Regions from separate parts of the Pseudobacillus sp. 179-B 2D1 NHS genome, predicted to be linked through region 1. Evidence: riboswitches for the same ligand, from Rfam matches in the RefSeq annotation. Region 1 holds a riboswitch; the other holds the start of a gene.
What was found. Region 1 has a riboswitch for cobalamin ahead of ACH0BF_RS02835 (FecCD family ABC transporter permease). Riboswitches for the same ligand answer to the same signal wherever they lie in the genome.

Region 2: it holds a riboswitch for cobalamin, as region 1 does, so the genes downstream of both, ACH0BF_RS00495 ((2Fe-2S) ferredoxin domain-containing protein) here and ACH0BF_RS02835 (FecCD family ABC transporter permease) in region 1, are expected to answer to the same signal.

The regions. Positions count from the first base shown of each region.
Region 1 is NZ_JBIQDP010000002.1:97,693-105,951, reverse strand. It holds gene ACH0BF_RS02865 (MurR/RpiR family transcriptional regulator) at 1-192, shown strand, start outside; gene ACH0BF_RS02860 (M20 peptidase aminoacylase family protein) at 265-1,395, shown strand; gene ACH0BF_RS02855 (GNAT family N-acetyltransferase) at 1,402-2,232, shown strand; gene menC (o-succinylbenzoate synthase) at 2,229-3,338, shown strand; gene ACH0BF_RS02845 (YkvI family membrane protein) at 3,434-4,507, shown strand; gene ACH0BF_RS02840 (superoxide dismutase) at 4,707-5,591, shown strand; cobalamin riboswitch at 5,644-5,836, shown strand; gene ACH0BF_RS02835 (FecCD family ABC transporter permease) at 6,084-7,106, shown strand; gene ACH0BF_RS02830 (ABC transporter ATP-binding protein) at 7,103-7,870, shown strand; gene ACH0BF_RS02825 (ABC transporter substrate-binding protein) at 7,886-8,259, shown strand, end outside.
Region 2 is NZ_JBIQDP010000001.1:70,803-79,061, forward strand. It holds gene ACH0BF_RS00465 (mechanosensitive ion channel family protein) at 1-13, shown strand, start outside; gene ACH0BF_RS00470 (NRDE family protein) at 35-805, shown strand; gene ACH0BF_RS00475 (biotin transporter BioY) at 866-1,438, opposite strand; gene ACH0BF_RS00480 (CPBP family intramembrane glutamic endopeptidase) at 1,627-2,325, opposite strand; gene ACH0BF_RS00485 (MerR family transcriptional regulator) at 2,412-3,161, shown strand; gene ACH0BF_RS00490 (GHMP family kinase ATP-binding protein) at 3,174-4,043, shown strand; cobalamin riboswitch at 4,153-4,342, shown strand; gene ACH0BF_RS00495 ((2Fe-2S) ferredoxin domain-containing protein) at 4,498-4,881, shown strand; gene cobJ (precorrin-3B C(17)-methyltransferase) at 4,901-6,487, shown strand; gene ACH0BF_RS00505 (sirohydrochlorin chelatase) at 6,502-7,410, shown strand; gene cobK (precorrin-6A reductase) at 7,407-8,198, shown strand; gene ACH0BF_RS00515 (precorrin-8X methylmutase) at 8,188-8,259, shown strand, end outside.

The sequences.
Region 1 (8,259 bases):
CCGATCACTGAATTCAGCGACCTAACTTTTGCTATAGGAAGCCAGGAGCGATCGACTCTGGATGTTTTTCCTCCGCTGTTTTCCTTGCTTAATGCCATAATGGCAAGCTTGTATGTTCAATACCCAGAGGAAGTAAAGGAGCGACAGCGAAAATATGAACAGGTAAATGCCGATCATCTATTTTATTATTGATCGATCATTAATTACTTAAAATAGAAAAAACTGAATATTCATTGTTTTGTATCGGTAGAAAGGAAGTTTTTTATGAAAAAGCAGCTTGAACAACTAAAACCAGCTATACGGCAATTATATGATTATTTGCATTCTCATCCGGAAATTAGCTGGCAGGAAGTCAACACAACCGCTTTTTTAACCAATTATTTAACAAATGAAGGGTTCACGGTAAGAACGTTTGATGACTGTCCAGGTCTCATTGTAGAAATGGGCCAAGGGAAACCGGCAGTTGGACTACGCTGTGATATTGATGCTCTCTGGCAGGAAGTCAACGGCCGATTTCAAGCCAATCATTCGTGTGGCCATGATGCCCACATGACAATGGCTGTTGGTGCCTTATTATTACTGAAAAAAATAAATTATTACTTTCCTGGACGATTAGTCGTTATCTTTCAACCAGCTGAGGAAAAAGGAACCGGAGCCTTAAAAATGATAGAGAAGGGACTTATTGATGGCTTGGATTTTCTTTACGGTGTTCATCTGCGGCCCATTCAAGAGTTATCCTTTGGACAGGCTTCTCCGGGAATTCGGCATGGAGCAGCCAAGTTTATTGCTGGGGAAATTATTGGAGAAGATGCTCATGGTGCCAGGCCACATCTCGGAAAGAATGCCATTGAGATCGGTTCCTCGCTCATTCAAGCCATGCAGCAAATCCATATGGATCCGTCTATTCCTTATTCAGTGAAAATGACGAAATTTCAAAGTGGCGGTGAATCGAGTAATATTATTCCAGGAAAAGCGACCTTTTCAATTGATGTTCGCGCACAGACTAACGAAGTGATGGCAGCACTGACAGAGAAAATTGTTCAGGCATGCAAAGGAATAGAAGTTGTTCACGGAGCGTCTATTCATTTAGAAACAAAAGCCGAAACGGCAGCGGCTATCGTTTCAGAAGAAGCCTCTAATATAATGGAGAATGCGATCAGCAGAGTGCTGGGGGAAAAAAATGTCGTCCCGCCTATCGTGACAACTGGAGGAGAGGATTTTCATTTTTACACAGTGAAGCGGCCGGAAGTAAAGGCAGCGATGCTCGGATTAGGCTGTGATTTAAGCCCGGGTCTGCATCATCCTGAAATGACTTTTCAGATAGACGCTCTTTATCCAGGAATTGAGATATTGGCTGAAACAATTATACAAACGTTTGAACGGATGAAAGGGTGAAGAAACGTGCAAGATTACCATATTCGGTTATTTAATGATCGAACAGACTTTGAAAAAATGCAGCAGCTGGAAAGAGACACGTGGAATATGGAGCCGATTCCGATCCATCAAACGCTCACCGCCCATAAAAATGGCGGTTTGTTAGTAGGTGCTTTTCAAGAAGAACGATTAATTGGCTTTAGTTACAGCTTTGCTGGTTTTTCAAATGGCTCTTCTTACTTATGTTCGCATATGCTTGGCATCCATCCTGATTATCAAAAGCAAGGAATTGGTGAAGCGTTGAAAAACGCCCAAAAACAAGAGGCTTCTCGTCTTGGATATGAGCAGGTAACATGGACGTTCGATCCGCTCGAAAGCGTAAACGCTTATTTAAATTTAACGAAGCTTAAAGCTGTTTGTTCCACATATGAAGTGAATTGTTACGGTAAAATGGAGGATGGATTAAATGCCGGTCTTCCAACGGATCGATTGAAGGTGGATTGGTGGATTCAAAGTGATTACGTGAACACCTCCTTTACTTTTACAGAAGAAAAGGCAAAAGTTTTCGCAGAATATGAAAGAACAACAGAAGGATGGCCGAAAATGTCCCTCCATCATCCTGATTATTTAGAAAGAGAAGAGGCATTGCTCGTCCCGATTCCTCGAAAATTTCAAGAGATTAAAAGCCAATCATTTGATTTAGCTTTGGATTGGAGAATGAATACACGGAAAGTTTTTCTACAACTATTCGCTAACGGATATACAGCTGTAAAACTCATTCAACGTCCGCAAGAACTGGTGAACTATTATCTATTCATAAAGAATATTCAATTTGCAGGAAAGGAAGAGGAAAAATGAAATTAACAGAAATTATTTTACGTCATTTACAGATGGAAATGAAATTTCCTTTTACTACTAGCTTCGGAACCATCGAAAACAAAGAATTTATTCTCGTAGAGGTAAAAGATGAAGAGGGAGTATCCGGCTGGGGAGAATCTGTTGCTTTTGTCTCTCCTTCTTATAATGAAGAAACGCTAAAAACAAACTGGCATATGATAGAAGATTTCTTGATTCCTTTATTAAAAGGCAAAGAAATTTCTCATCCCGATGAAATTTCAGAGATATTTGAGCCGATCAGAAAAAATAACATGGCGAAATCGGCCATTGAAGGAGCGGTGTGGGATTTGCACGCTAAACGGGAAGGAATCCCGCTTTATGAGGCTCTAGGAGGAGACAATACAACGATTGATGTGGGGATTAGCATCGGTATTCAAGATACGGTGAATGATCTTTTAGCTATTATTAAAGAGCATGTTGAAGAGGGCTATAAACGAATCAAAGTGAAAATTAAGCCGGGCTGGGATGTTGATGTCATCAGAGAGATCCGTCGCTCTTTCCCAGATATCCAACTTATGGCTGATGCCAATTCAGCTTATCGTCTCGAGGACCTGCCAGAATTGAAGAAGCTAGACGAATTCAATTTAACAATGATTGAACAGCCGCTTGCATCGGATGATATCATTGACCATGCGGTTATTCAAAAAGAATTAAAAACACCGATTTGTCTGGATGAAAGCATTCATTCCTATGAAGATGCCAGAAAAGCTTTGCAGCTCGGCAGCTGTAAAATTATCAATATTAAAATTGGCCGTGTCGGTGGATTGACGGAATCTAAACGGATTCATGATTTATGCAAGGAGAACAATATTCCTGTTTGGTGCGGAGGAATGATTGAAGCGGGTGTAGGACGAGCGCATAATGTGGCATTAACTACCTTAAGTAATTTTACACTCCCGGGTGATACGGCTGCTTCTTCCCGTTATTGGGAGAAGGATATTGTCACACCAGAAGTAACAGTGCACGATGGGGTTATTCAAGTTCCGAACAAGCCAGGAATCGGCTATGATATTGATCTCGAAGCGGTGAAGCAATTTACATTGAAAGAAAAAGCCTATTCACTGTAATTTGGCGAGTATGACATTTAAGAAAACCTGGCATCAACAGGTTTTCTTGTCCACACCTAATGAATTCAGAATATTCAAACGAAAGAGGGAGAAGAATGAAAAAAGCTTTTCAAATTGCAGGCGCATACATCGGAGTCATTGTAGGGGCAGGATTTGCTTCCGGACAGGAAATATTGCAATTTTTTACGAGCTTTGGATGGATTAGCATAGCAGGAACATGTATGGCTACTCTTCTATTTGCTTTTTTAGGCATGCAATTGCTGCAAATCGGCTCTCGTCTTAAAACCGATTCTCATAAAAATGTTATTTATTTAATTTGCGGGAAATGGATAGGGATGTTTGTTGATGCCCTTATCACCTTTTTCTTATTTGGCGTTGCGGCAGTAATGATTGCCGGCAGCGGATCGATTTTCGAACAGCAATTTGGTATCGCTCCTTTGTATGGAAGTCTTATAATGACGGTATTAACTGCTGTCACTCTATGTTTCAATTTTCAAAAAGTTATTTCGGCGATTAGTTTGATGACTCCCTTCCTATTTATCATGATTTTTATCGTTTTTATTTACTCTGTTTTCCGTTATGAAGGGAATGTTTCGGATATTTTTCAAATCAGCCAAACAGAAAATACGGCAGCCTCTCATTGGCTGATAGGAGCCATCTTATATGTATCGTACAACATTGCGGCTGGAGCAGCTATTTTGACATTGATGGGAGGAGCTGAAAAGAATGAGAGAACGGCTGGGCTTGGAGGTATTTTTGGAGGCATTGGCCTTGGCTTATTGATCTTATTAATTAATTTGACAATGCTTTTAGATTTCGGAGCCAGTCAGCAGGCCGCTATGCCGATTGTTCACATTGCCAATGGTATTTCGCCAATCACAGGTTATTTTATGTCATTTGTATTGTTAGCGATGATTTATAATACGTCTGTCGGAATGATATATGCTTTTGCTGCGCGAATCGTACCGGCCCATCGTAAGTCTTTTACTCCGACAGTAGTTATTTCTACATTGGCCGCTTTTCTGGCAAGCTTCGTCGGATTCGTTAAATTAGTAGGCACCTTGTATCCAATTGTTGGCTACCTCGGTTTGATCTTAATTATCGGTGTTATTTTCGCCTGGCTTAGATTTAAGCAACCATTTAAGAATGAAATGAAGATATCAAGCTAATAAGAAAGCTATCCACCAGTTAAGTGAACACCAACTGGTGGGCAGCTTTTTGTTTTGCCAAGGGATTGCATAGCCCCTCTTTCTTTTTTGATAACGGTCCTCTTCATTTGCTTTGTTAGGCAGAGGGAAGAGTATGGAAGAAGAACGCATATAAAAACAATGCATATGTTGAAATTACGAGCTGAAAGGAGGAGGGCAGATGGAGATATACCGCAGTTATTTAAAGGAAGCTAAAAAATGGTGTGAGGCTTTATGTGCTTTGCAGCATGAATTAATTGACCTTAATCAGGTGGAAAAGTGGAAAAACCAGGTAGAGAAGATGGATAATCGTTTATCGAATATGAAAGAAGAAGAGATTCATTTAATCCAAAGTGAGATTTTGGGATTAGATCAGGAGTGGCGCCAGCTTCATGAAGGGCTGTTTGCTGAAGAAAACGAAAAAGAGAAGGAGGAAGAGCGAGAAAGAGCTGAACAGGTTCCTATTGGCCACCACAAACTTCCCCCTCTCCCCTATGCGTACAATGCTTTAGAGCCTTATATTGATGAAGAAACAATGAGGCTTCATCATGACCGGCATCATCAAAGCTATGTAGAAGGTTTGAATAAAGCAGAGCTGGAGCTGCAAAAGGCACGAAAAAATAATGACTTTGAGCTCGTCAAGCATTGGGAGAGAGAGCTTGCTTTCAATGGTGCCGGGCATTATTTACATTCGATCTTTTGGAGAATCATGTGCCCAAACGGAGGGGGAAAGCCTTCAAGTGAATTAAACCGAGAGATTTCCCGGTCGTTTGGCAGCTTCGATGGGTTTAAGAGACACTTCTCCAAAGCCGCCGAGAAAGTAGAGGGAGGGGGATGGGCCATTCTCGTATGGTCGCCGCAAGCTCAGCGATTAGAAATATTGCAAGCTGAAAAACATCAAAACTTAAGCCAATGGGATGTAGTTCCTTTACTTGTACTTGATGTTTGGGAACATGCTTACTACTTGAAATATAAAAATAAGCGTGCGGAGTATATTGATAATTGGTGGAACATTGTTTGTTGGGATGAAGTAGAGGGACGCATGAGAAAAGCGAGGGGGCATTGAAAAGGCATTGCCTATTCATGGAAACTATATTACACTGGTAAGCAATGAAAAACTTTATATAAGAGAACCGGGTGCCTTTGCAACAGACAGCAAAGGGTAACAGGGAATCGGGTGCAAATCCCGAGCGGTCCCGCCACTGTAATCGGAAAGTTCTTTTTTCATTGATGTCACTTGAGAAATCAGGGAAGACGAAAAAAGCGCGCAGATCCGTAAGCCAGGAGACCTACCCAGGTTTGATCCCCTATGATGCCTTCGCGGAAAGGAAAGGTGGCCGAAGACAAAGCAGTCTCTGTTGCTTTTTTGTGCTGTTTTCACACACCCAAGCCTTGTTCTTAGCGATAAGAACAGGGCTTTCTTTCTGTGCTGATAAAAAAGAGAGGAGATGGAACATTGAAGCTAGCGTTTGCAGGATGGATAAGAAAGAAAAGAGGATCATCCTTTGTTTTCTCAGCTGTTTTCCGCGCGAACAAGCAGGGTTATTTGTATTTACTCATGGGACTTGCTGTCTTCCTTTTATTTTCTATTACATGGTCTATTACTCTAGGGCCGGTTAATATGCCAGCTGTTACAGCATGGAAGATCATCCTTTCACATGCACCTTGGGTGGGCAATTACATAGAGGCAGACTGGAATAAGGCTCAGGAACACATAATTTGGAACATTCGGGTGCCGCGTGTATTGCTCGGAACTGTAACAGGAGCGGGTCTTGCAGTAGCAGGAGTTGTCATTCAGGCATTGGTACGAAATTCACTTGCCGATCCTTATATCTTAGGCGTATCTTCAGGTGCTTCAGTAGTAGCAACGCTCGTTATTTTATTTGGCGCTCTGCCTGTCTTTGGACAATATGCCTTAACTACTGGCGCTTTTACCGGTGCCATGATAGCAATGGGAGCCGTGTACATAATCGCCCAGGAAGGCGGAAAGATTCTCACGACACGCCTATTGCTGGCCGGTGTAGCTGTTTCGATGACGCTGTCCGCTGTAACCAATTTTATTGTGACATTAGCACCGAAAGAATCGGGGATTCGAGAAGTCATGTTTTGGATGATGGGTAGCCTTGCTGGAGCCAAGTGGGAACACTTAGCGATTCCGACGCTAATAATTGCTGGCAGTGTCCTCTTTTTATTATCTGCCTCTTCATCGTTGAATGCTTTGTTAATGGGGGAAGAAGCGGCAGGAACACTTGGAGTAAATACAGATGTTTTTCGAAAGATCCTTATTGTTGTTGCTTCTTTAATTACCGGTGCAGTAGTGGCAGTGAGTGGTTCTATTGGCTTTGTAGGATTAATGGTGCCTCATCTAGCCCGGCTATTGCTCGGTTCCGACCATAAGCGTGTGATTCCAGTTAGTGCACTGCTTGGCATGCTCGTTGTGATTTGGTCAGATACAGCAGCCCGCTTGCTGCTTGCGCCAGAGGAGCTGCCGATTGGTGTAGTTACCGCTTTTTGTGGAGGGCCATTTTTTATTTGGCTCTTGCGGCACAGCTCCTATTCGTTTGGGGGAGGCGGCCGATGAAACTACTCGTTGAGAATGTTAGTTATTCAGCAAACGGCAAGTTTATCATTGACGATATTTCACTACAAGCGGCTGATAAACAGTTCATTGGCGTTATTGGTCCTAATGGAAGTGGGAAATCCACTTTATTGAAGAACGCTTCTCGGATTTTAACACCAGATAGCGGAAAGGTATGGCTTAATGACAAAGGGCTGCATGAAATGCCGGCAAAGCAAGCAGCAAAACAACTGGCTGTCGTAAGTCAAGAGGCTGCTGTGCCATTTGATTTTACCGTTGAAGAAATCGTAGCAATGGGCCGTCACCCTTATAAAAAATTTTTTCAACATGAAACAGAAGAGGACCGACAGATTATTCACGAATCTTTAGCTTATGTAGACATGGTCGAGTATGGCCAAAGTAGCTTTCAGCAGTTATCTGGGGGAGAAAAACAGCGGGTGTTTATTGCGAGAGCACTTGCTCAGAAGGCGGGCATGGTTATTCTTGATGAGCCAACCAACCATTTAGACATCAGACATCAGCTGCAACTGCTCGACCTTGTCAAAAAGCTGCCGATTACTGTTTTGGCTGCTCTGCATGATTTAAATCTGGCCGCGTTCTATTGCGACTATATATACGTTATGAACGGGGGACGCATGATTTGTTCTGGAACACCCTCAGCGGTTTTAAGCAAGGACATGCTGAAAGAAGTGTTTGGAGTAGATGGAGAGATCCAGATACATCCGCGGACAAACAAACCGCATATTACATTTTTGGCTCATGTGTGAAAAGGGGGAAACAAAATGATTAAAAAAAATATATGGATTTTAACTGGAGTTATTTGCATAGCTGCACTATGGGTCTTTGCGAGCTTCAATCATGAGAGTTCGAGTTCGGCCAGCAAAACGGCGGAGAAGATAACAGATGAATGGGGAACGGCAGCTGCACCAAAGAGAGCGGTAGCATTGAATCAGCATGCAACTGAAATCATGCTTGCGCTTGGGCTTGAAGACTCTATGGTAGGCACAGCTTATCTGGATGATCGCATTCTTCCCGAATTGGAGGAGGCGTATAGAAAAGTGCCAGTATTGGCGGCACAGTACCCGTCCAAAGAAGTGTTTTTTGCTGCTGAACCTGATTTTGCTTATGCCGGGTGGAAAAGTGCCTTCACAGAAAA
Region 2 (8,259 bases), on a different contig from region 1:
GAAGCCGTCATAATTGCCAGAAAGGTGCAAATGTATGTGTTTAATTAACTTTTGTTTTCAGGCGTATGCCCCCTATAAATTAGTTATTGCTGCCAACCGGGATGAGTTTTTCAATCGTCCGACTCAAAAAGCTCATTATTGGGAGGAAACGCCCAGTGTTCTAGCTGGGCGTGATCTTGAGAAGATGGGAACATGGCTCGGAATCACAAAAACAGGCCGGTTTGCGGCGCTAACGAATTTTCGTGATCCTTCTGAAAAAACCGAAGGAAAACGGTCGCGTGGGGAAATCGTTCAAGCTTTCTTAACAGGCACAGAGCCGCCGGAAGTATTTATGGATGAGCTGCGGGAGCAAAAAGATAGTTATCCCGGCTTTAACTTACTGGCTGGAACAGCGGATGAGCTTTGGCATTATAACAACAGAAAAGATTTGAAAGAAGCTGTTGCTCCCGGCGTTCACAGCTTAAGCAACGCCACGCTGAACACGCCCTGGCCGAAATCAAGAAAAGGAAAAGCTTATCTAGAAGAGTGTTTGCATCAATCGCCAGCTTTATCTGTTGATTGTTTGTTTTCCTTTTTGCAGGATGAAGAATTGGCTCCGGATGAAGAACTGCCTCGTACAGGCGTCTCTCTCGATTGGGAAAGAAAGCTTTCGCCTCTTTTTATTAGAAGTGAAGACTATGGGACCCGCTCATCAACGGTTGTCACAATTGACCAGACGAACCATGTTACTTTCACCGAACGGAGCTATCTTCAGGGGAATCTTGTTGGTGAAGAAGCGTTTCAATTTAAAATTGAATCTATATAAAAAGAGCTGTCTTACAGTTAGTCATCAGTGACCAACTTGTCAGACAGCTCTTTTTGGCAATTAAGCCGTATGGTTATAAGCCGATTGCGGCAGCAGGCGGGCTGAAGCTAAGCGTTTACGTGCCTGAATACCGATCCAGGCAGCAAGAAAGGCTTTAATGATTCCCCCAATAATAAATGGGATAAATCCACTAGCAAAGGCTTCCACCCAGCCAAGTTCAGCGAAAATCTTTAACCAGACCGTACCGAAAGCGAGGTTAATCACCATGCCGATAATGTTGGCTAGAAAAGCTTGCAGCACAGTCGGTTTAGTTTTTTCAATATACCAGCCGATAAAGAAGGCCGATAAAACAAAGCTGATAATATATCCGCCCGTTGGACCGAAGATAATGCCCATTCCTCCGGACATACCTGAGAACACAGGAAGGCCGGCTGCCCCGATCAGCATGTATAAAAGAGCTGCCAGTGCTCCGTATCTGGAACCGAGAATGGTGGCTGCCAAACCGACCGCCAGCGTTTGTCCTGTAATAGGAACGAGTGGCAAAGGAATGGTAATTTGAGCAAAAATACCGATGATAGCAGCGAAAAGGGCGGCTGTTAGCATCATTCTTAATCTTTCGTGCTGAGCAGACATAAGAATCCCTCCAAATAAAATTAAACAAGCAATAAATGTTAACCTTATTTTAAATAAAGGCGACTCATTGTGTCAACGGCGTTTTTTTGTTTATTTTTGAACAAATTTCAATTTGTGAAAAATTCAAATGAATTTTTATTAAACAAAAGGCAATAGGAGCATTGAGGCATATGGTCTCCTGCTAGTCACTAAATGACTGTAAGAATGACAGCTAGGGCATTAAAAATCGCATGAATGATCATTCCGGGGATAATTGATTTAGTCTTTTCATAGGTCCAGGAAAAGACGAGGCCGGATATGAAAGTAATCGGCAGAACATTGTATGTTGGAATATGGACGAGCATGAAGATAAAAGAACTGCCTATCATTCCAATAACCAGTCCATATTTGCTTCTTAACCAGCGGTAAAGAAAGCCGCGGTAAAGAATTTCTTCATACACAGGCGAAATGACAGCTGCTGAGATAAAACCAATCGTAAAATTAATAAAATTAAGATGAGATTGCAGGCTGTCAGTTTTTTTATTTCCATAGCCAAGCTCAAATAAATCTCCTGCTATAATTAAAAAAATGCTGGCGATAATTAATACCATTGCCCAGCCGCCGATCGCCCCCCAATAAGTTTTTGGGAAACTGGATAAGCCGACTTCCTTCCAGGTAAGTCGCTGTGGTCTTAAAGCAAGGCAATAAACGGCCAATGTAAAGACAATAGACATGATAAAACCAGTGAGGGTTCCGGCGTATAAATCATTTTGAAATGTGCTTTCCAAGTAATCGTTTAATAGATATTCAATAAAGAAGGGCACGATCACGAACACGAGTAAAAGAAGCTGGAGAGTTTCCTTCCGCTTCCATGGTGAATATTTAAAAAATAAAGGTTTCTCATTCATTCTTATTCTTCCCGTTACATTGTGATATAGTAAGTGTAAAAGGTGACGCTGCGTCACGTGGAAGCACTTTTTTAGGGGTGAGTGAAGTGAGCTATTATTCTACAGGGGAAGTGTCAAAAAAATTAAATCTTTCTGTCCGGACGCTGCGATATTATGATCAAATCGATTTAGTGACTCCTTCATTTAAAGATGAACATGGAAAAAGGTTTTACAATGATGCAGATGTTCTGAAAATAGAGAAGGTGACAATTTTAAAAAGTCTCCAACTGCCGCTTAAAGTTATAAAGAAAGTGTTATCCCAATTAACGATTGAGCAGTTGTTGAGCATACATAAGCAGTCATTGAGGCAAAACATAGCGGAGCTTGAACAAGCGGTGCTTCATACGAATACGCTGTTGAATATCTTAAAGGTGGAAGGGGATTTACAGTGGGAGCACTTAATTCCTTTAGTCAGAAAAGAAAGAAGCGATGAAAAAGAGAAAGGAAATTGGAATAAGTTCTTTGATGAGGAAGAGCAAACCATCCTGCAGGAGCAGCTTCCGAAACTGGAACAGGATGATAAGCTGATCAATAAGTGGATGAACTTATTGAAAAGGATTGACCTTTGTGTAGCTAAAAATATTGGCCCAGAATCAGAAGAGGGAAAGTTGATTGCTTCTGACGTTCTCTTACTGACAGATGAAATGTTTGCCGGAAATCGGGAGCTGGAAGAAAAGTTTTGGCGTGTACGGAAATCAGCAGATAAATCAGGGCTTCTAAATTTATATCCTATTAAAAAAGAGGTGATCTGTTTTTTGGAGGACGCTATTTACTTATTTGAACAAGCACGTGAATGAGGTGGTTATATAGTGAAAAAAGGAGTTGGAAGATCCACCGGTACATTTGGCGAGCTTGCCCAGGGAGAAAAGAATGGTCAGCCGTTCCTATTTACGCTGCCTGTTCCCTTAACAAGCAAAGTATGGTTTGTTCCCACTCACTCTCCTGGTGTACGCAGTGACCATCCTTATAAGAGAAAAGCGATCTACGCTGCAGAGCTTGCATTGAAGAGAGCTGGGATGAGTGTAGGAGGAACATTATACTTTTCGTCACAAATTCCTGTCAGCAAAGGGATGGCAAGCAGCTCTGCGGATATAACTGCTGCCGTGCGCGCTGTCGCTATGAGTGTGGGGATAGACTTTACGGACTCAGCTATTGCAGAAATCGCTGCTGCTGTTGAACCGACAGATGGAGTTATGTATCAGGGCATCAATGCCGTGAACCAGAAAACAGGCGAACTGCTCTATTCTTATCCAAATTTCCCTGAGTTGTTTCTTATCGGTTATGACAGTGGGGGACGATTGAATACACAACAGTACTATAGGATGAAAGGTGAATATTCTGCTGCTGCAAAGCTGCAAATGGCTCAATTATTTGATGAAATGCATGACAGTCTCTTGTCCGGCAGTGTACCTGCCATTTTGTCTGCCGTCACGAAAAGCGCGAAGTTAAATGAGGAGCTGCTGCCTAAGCCTTTTTTCTCGTTGTTCGCTGAGCTGGCTAAAAGATTTGAATTGGGAGTCATTGTAGGTCACAGCGGGACCGTGATAGGCTTGCTGTGTCATAGATATGATCCTTCTTTTTTAGAAAAAATGTCTGCCGTCAAGCAGATCATTAAGCAGAAAACAGGCTGGAAGCCTTTCATTTCCGTTTCTGTACCTGCTTCATCTTCTTCTTCATAGTTCAACAAAAGAAACGTTGTGTAAAATTTCCCTTGTCAAATGAATGAAGAACCTGCTAATCTAATAAAAGAGTTTGAAATTTAGAAAAATCAGGATGACATACATAAAAATTGAATAATAAGAAGAGAGTGCCCGGGAGAGTCATTTCTGGGATAATAGGGAAATCGGTGAAAGTCCGATGCAGCCCCCGCTACTGTAAACGGTGATGAAATTGTCAACAGCCACTGGCGTAATGCCGGGAAGGGACAAGAGTAAGTGGACCCGTAAGCCAGGAGACCTGCTTTCTTCTTCGAACCATCATTCTTCGGAGGGAAGAACAGGATGACTGTATGGAACGGTGTCGGCGCATTCGGCATGATTACTCGTTCCTTGAGTAGCTTATATACGTAGCTCTTAGTCCTTAACTTCTTCTGAAGTTAAGGACTTTTTTATTTTCCAAAAAGGAGTGGGGAATGTGGCGACATGGGATTTAACAGAAATGAACCATCATGTATTCATTTGCAATGGTTCGAGCTGTATGCGAAAAGGCGGAGAAGAGGTCACGCAGACAATCAGGGAAGAAATAAAAAAACGGGAGCTTGATGTTCGGGTGCATACGACAAGAACAAGATGTAACGGCCGCTGTAAAGATGCTTGTGTCGTCATCGTTTACCCGGAAGGCACATGGTACCACGAGGTGGATGAACAGCTCGCAGAGAAAATTGTGGCTTCCCATCTCCAAGAAGGCCGGCCGGTTGAAGAAGCTGTCACGTACACTTATTACGAAAAAGGCATGATTCTTCAAAATGACCGTGTAACCGGTGTGGCCAAAGATAAAGAAAAGCAAACAGCCAAGTAAGCAGAGGAGGGCGAATAGAGTGAAGGGAAAATTATTGGTTGTCGGATTTGGACCGGGTAGCGCAGAGCACATTACAGAACGGGCCAAGGAAGCGCTAAAGGAAAGCGACTGTATTATCGGTTATAAAACATACGTCGATTTGATCGCGGACTTTATTGAGGGAAAAGAAATCATCAGCACCGGGATGTCAGAGGAAGTGAGCCGTGCACAGGCCGCTGTTAAATTAGCGGAAGAAGGAAAAACGGTGGCGGTCATTTCAAGCGGAGATGCCGGTGTCTATGGCATGGCAGGTCTTGTCTATGAAGTACTCGTTGAACAGGGTTGGAAAGAAGCGGACGGCGTGGGAGTAGAGATTGTACCGGGAATTTCGGCGATCAATTCCTGTGCTTCTCTTCTTGGGGCGCCGGTTATGCACGATGCTTGCACAATCAGCTTAAGTGACCATCTAACGCCGTGGGATTTGATTGCCAAGCGGATAGAAGCAGCAGGGACAGCTGATTTTGTCATCGCTTTATACAATCCAAAGAGCGGAAGAAGAACGAGACAAATTGCGGAAGCGCAGCGCATTTTATTAAAGCACCGTTCACCGGATACGCCAGTCGGCCTCGTCAAGAGCGCTTACCGGGAAAGAGAACAAGTGGTGATTACAGACTTGAAGAATATGCTGGATCATGATATCGGCATGCTGACGACCGTAATCATTGGCAATTCAACCACATTCCTTTACGACAACAAAATGATTACACCGAGGGGCTATCAGCGCAAATATACATTAACATCAGAAAAGCAGCCGCTAAAGCCGCACGAACGGTTGAAGCCGAAAAATGAGCCGTGGGCTCTTCATGGAGGGCAAGAGGAGAAAACAGACCTGTACAAGCTTGGAATGAAAGCGCTCCGCCTTTTAGATGGAAAAGACAAACAAGAGACAAGTCAGCCGCTGTTCAAGAGAAAAGTAGAATCCATTTTTGAAGTAGCTGTCAGCCCGGGAGTAGCGAATAAGGTGTTCTCGGCTGAGCAAATGCTCGTTCTTTCAAAAGCAGCCGGAGAAAAAGGGGCTATCGAATATACGCCTCATCACCAAGTAATTTTACGGGTGCCGACAGAAGATCCTCATCAAGTAACAGCTTCCTTAAAAGATGCCGGATTTTTGCTTTCACCTATTGGGGATGTTGCAACGGTGAAAGCCTGTGACTTCTGTGACGGAGAAAAGAAAGATGCAATTCCGTACGCTGAACTGCTTCATGAGAAATTTGACGGCTTAGAAATGCCGAAAGAACTAAAAATTGGATTGAATGGCTGCGGAATGGCCTGCTATGGAGCGGTGAAAGAGGATATCGGCATTGTATTTCGCAAAGGCAAATTTGATTTGTTTCTAGGGGCAAAGACAGTTGGACGTACGGCTCATGCTGGCCAGCCTGTTGCTGAAGGAGTCGAACCAGAGGCGCTCGTTCCGCTGCTGGAGGAGATTATTGCTGAATACAAAGAAAAAGGCCATCCAAATGAGCGATTCTTTAAATATTTTAAACGTGTAAAAAGAATTCAAAACTTTGACTATCGCGACATGGAACCAAAAATAAATCTTGAACCTGCACCATGTGGGGATTAAAGGAGCGGAAAAGTATGAAGGCAATTTTATTTGTCGGCCATGGAAGCCGGGACCCAGAAGGAAATGAACAAATCAGACAATTTATCGATCAGCTTGTCCCGGAGCTCGCAAAGAATGTAATCTATGAAACTTGTTTTTTAGAGTTTGAACGGCCGAACATTGCTAAAGGGATCGATACATGTATTGCAAAAGGAGCAACATCTGTTGCGCTTGTCCCGCTCATGCTGCTGCCAGCGGGCCATTCTAAAATCCATATTCCTCACGAGATCGACGAAGCGAAGGAGAAATACCCTGCCGTCCAATTTACTTACGGCAAACCAATTGGCATTCACTATGAAGCGGTGGATATTTGTAAAAACCGCGTGTTGGAAACGGGTGAATACAAAGAAGGATCAGACGAGCAGACGGCTGTTATCCTGCTTGGACGAGGTGGTAGCGATGCTGATGCGAACAGTGATTTGTTCAAAATTACCCGACTTTTATGGGAAAAGCTGCCTGTTCCCATCATCGAGACGGCCTTTATTGGCGTCACTTCACCAAGCTTGGAGGAAACAGTAGAGAAAACGATCCGTCTTGGCGCCGAAAAAGTGATCATTCTTCCCTACTTTCTGTTTACCGGTGTGTTAATCAAGCGCTTGGAGAGCATGACGGAACAATTTCGCCTCGCCTATCCAGGAGTTTCTTTCTCTCTGGCAGAATACTTTGGCTTTCATCCGAAGTTAAAAACTGTCATTAAAGACCGGGTGGAAGAAGTGCTGAAAGGCGAAGTGTATATGAATTGTGACACATGTCAATACCGTTTTGAGGCGATGGAGCACATTGATCATCACCATCACCATGATCATGATGATCATCACCACGACCATGATCACCACCATGAACATAGCCACGGAGAAGAAAGTGAGGCGGCAACAGTTAAATGATTTTCTTTTTAGCGGGAACAAGCGATGCACGGGAGCTTGCGGTCGCTTTGCAGCAGGATGGCTATCCGCTGATTGCCTCCGTCGTAACAGAGAATGCGGCGAAAGAGCTGAAGCAGGTAAATGTTCCGGCATTTGCCGGACGCATGGATGCAGAAGCAATGCAGGCATTCGTATTGAAGAAAGAGGTATCGGCCGTTGTCGATGCGAGCCATCCATTTGCAGAAGAAGCATCCAAAAATGCGATGGAAGCCGCAGAACAGGCCGCCGTTCCTTATATTCGTTTTGAAAGAAAAGAGCAGAGCTTTACAGAATCGCCGCTCATTACATATGTGTCTACGTACGAGGAAGCGGCAGATAGAGCAGCCAAGACAAAAGGAACGGTTATGCTGACAACGGGAAGTAAGACATTGGCGACTTTTACCGAAAAACTGCTGCCAATGGAGGACATTCGCCTTGTGTGCCGGATGCTTCCGCGAAAAGACAATATGGAGAAATGTGAACAGCTTGGCCTGCCGCAAAAAAACATTGTCGCCATTCAAGGGCCATTCACAAAAGCTTTTGACCAGGCGCTGTATGAACAATATGACGTAAAATGCATGGTCACGAAAGCGAGCGGCCAAAGAGGATCAGTTGATCAGAAAATTGAAGCGGCCAAAGAGCTTGGCATCGAAACAATTGTCATCGAGCGGCCGGCAATTGACTATAAAAACCGTTGTTCGAGCTTCGAAGAAGTACGGGACATGCTTCACAAATTAGAGATTAGAGGGGGAGAACGAATTGGATTTTAAAACAGAATTTAAGCCGGAAACGGTTCAACCAATGGAAATTGAAGGACTTAGCTTTGACATT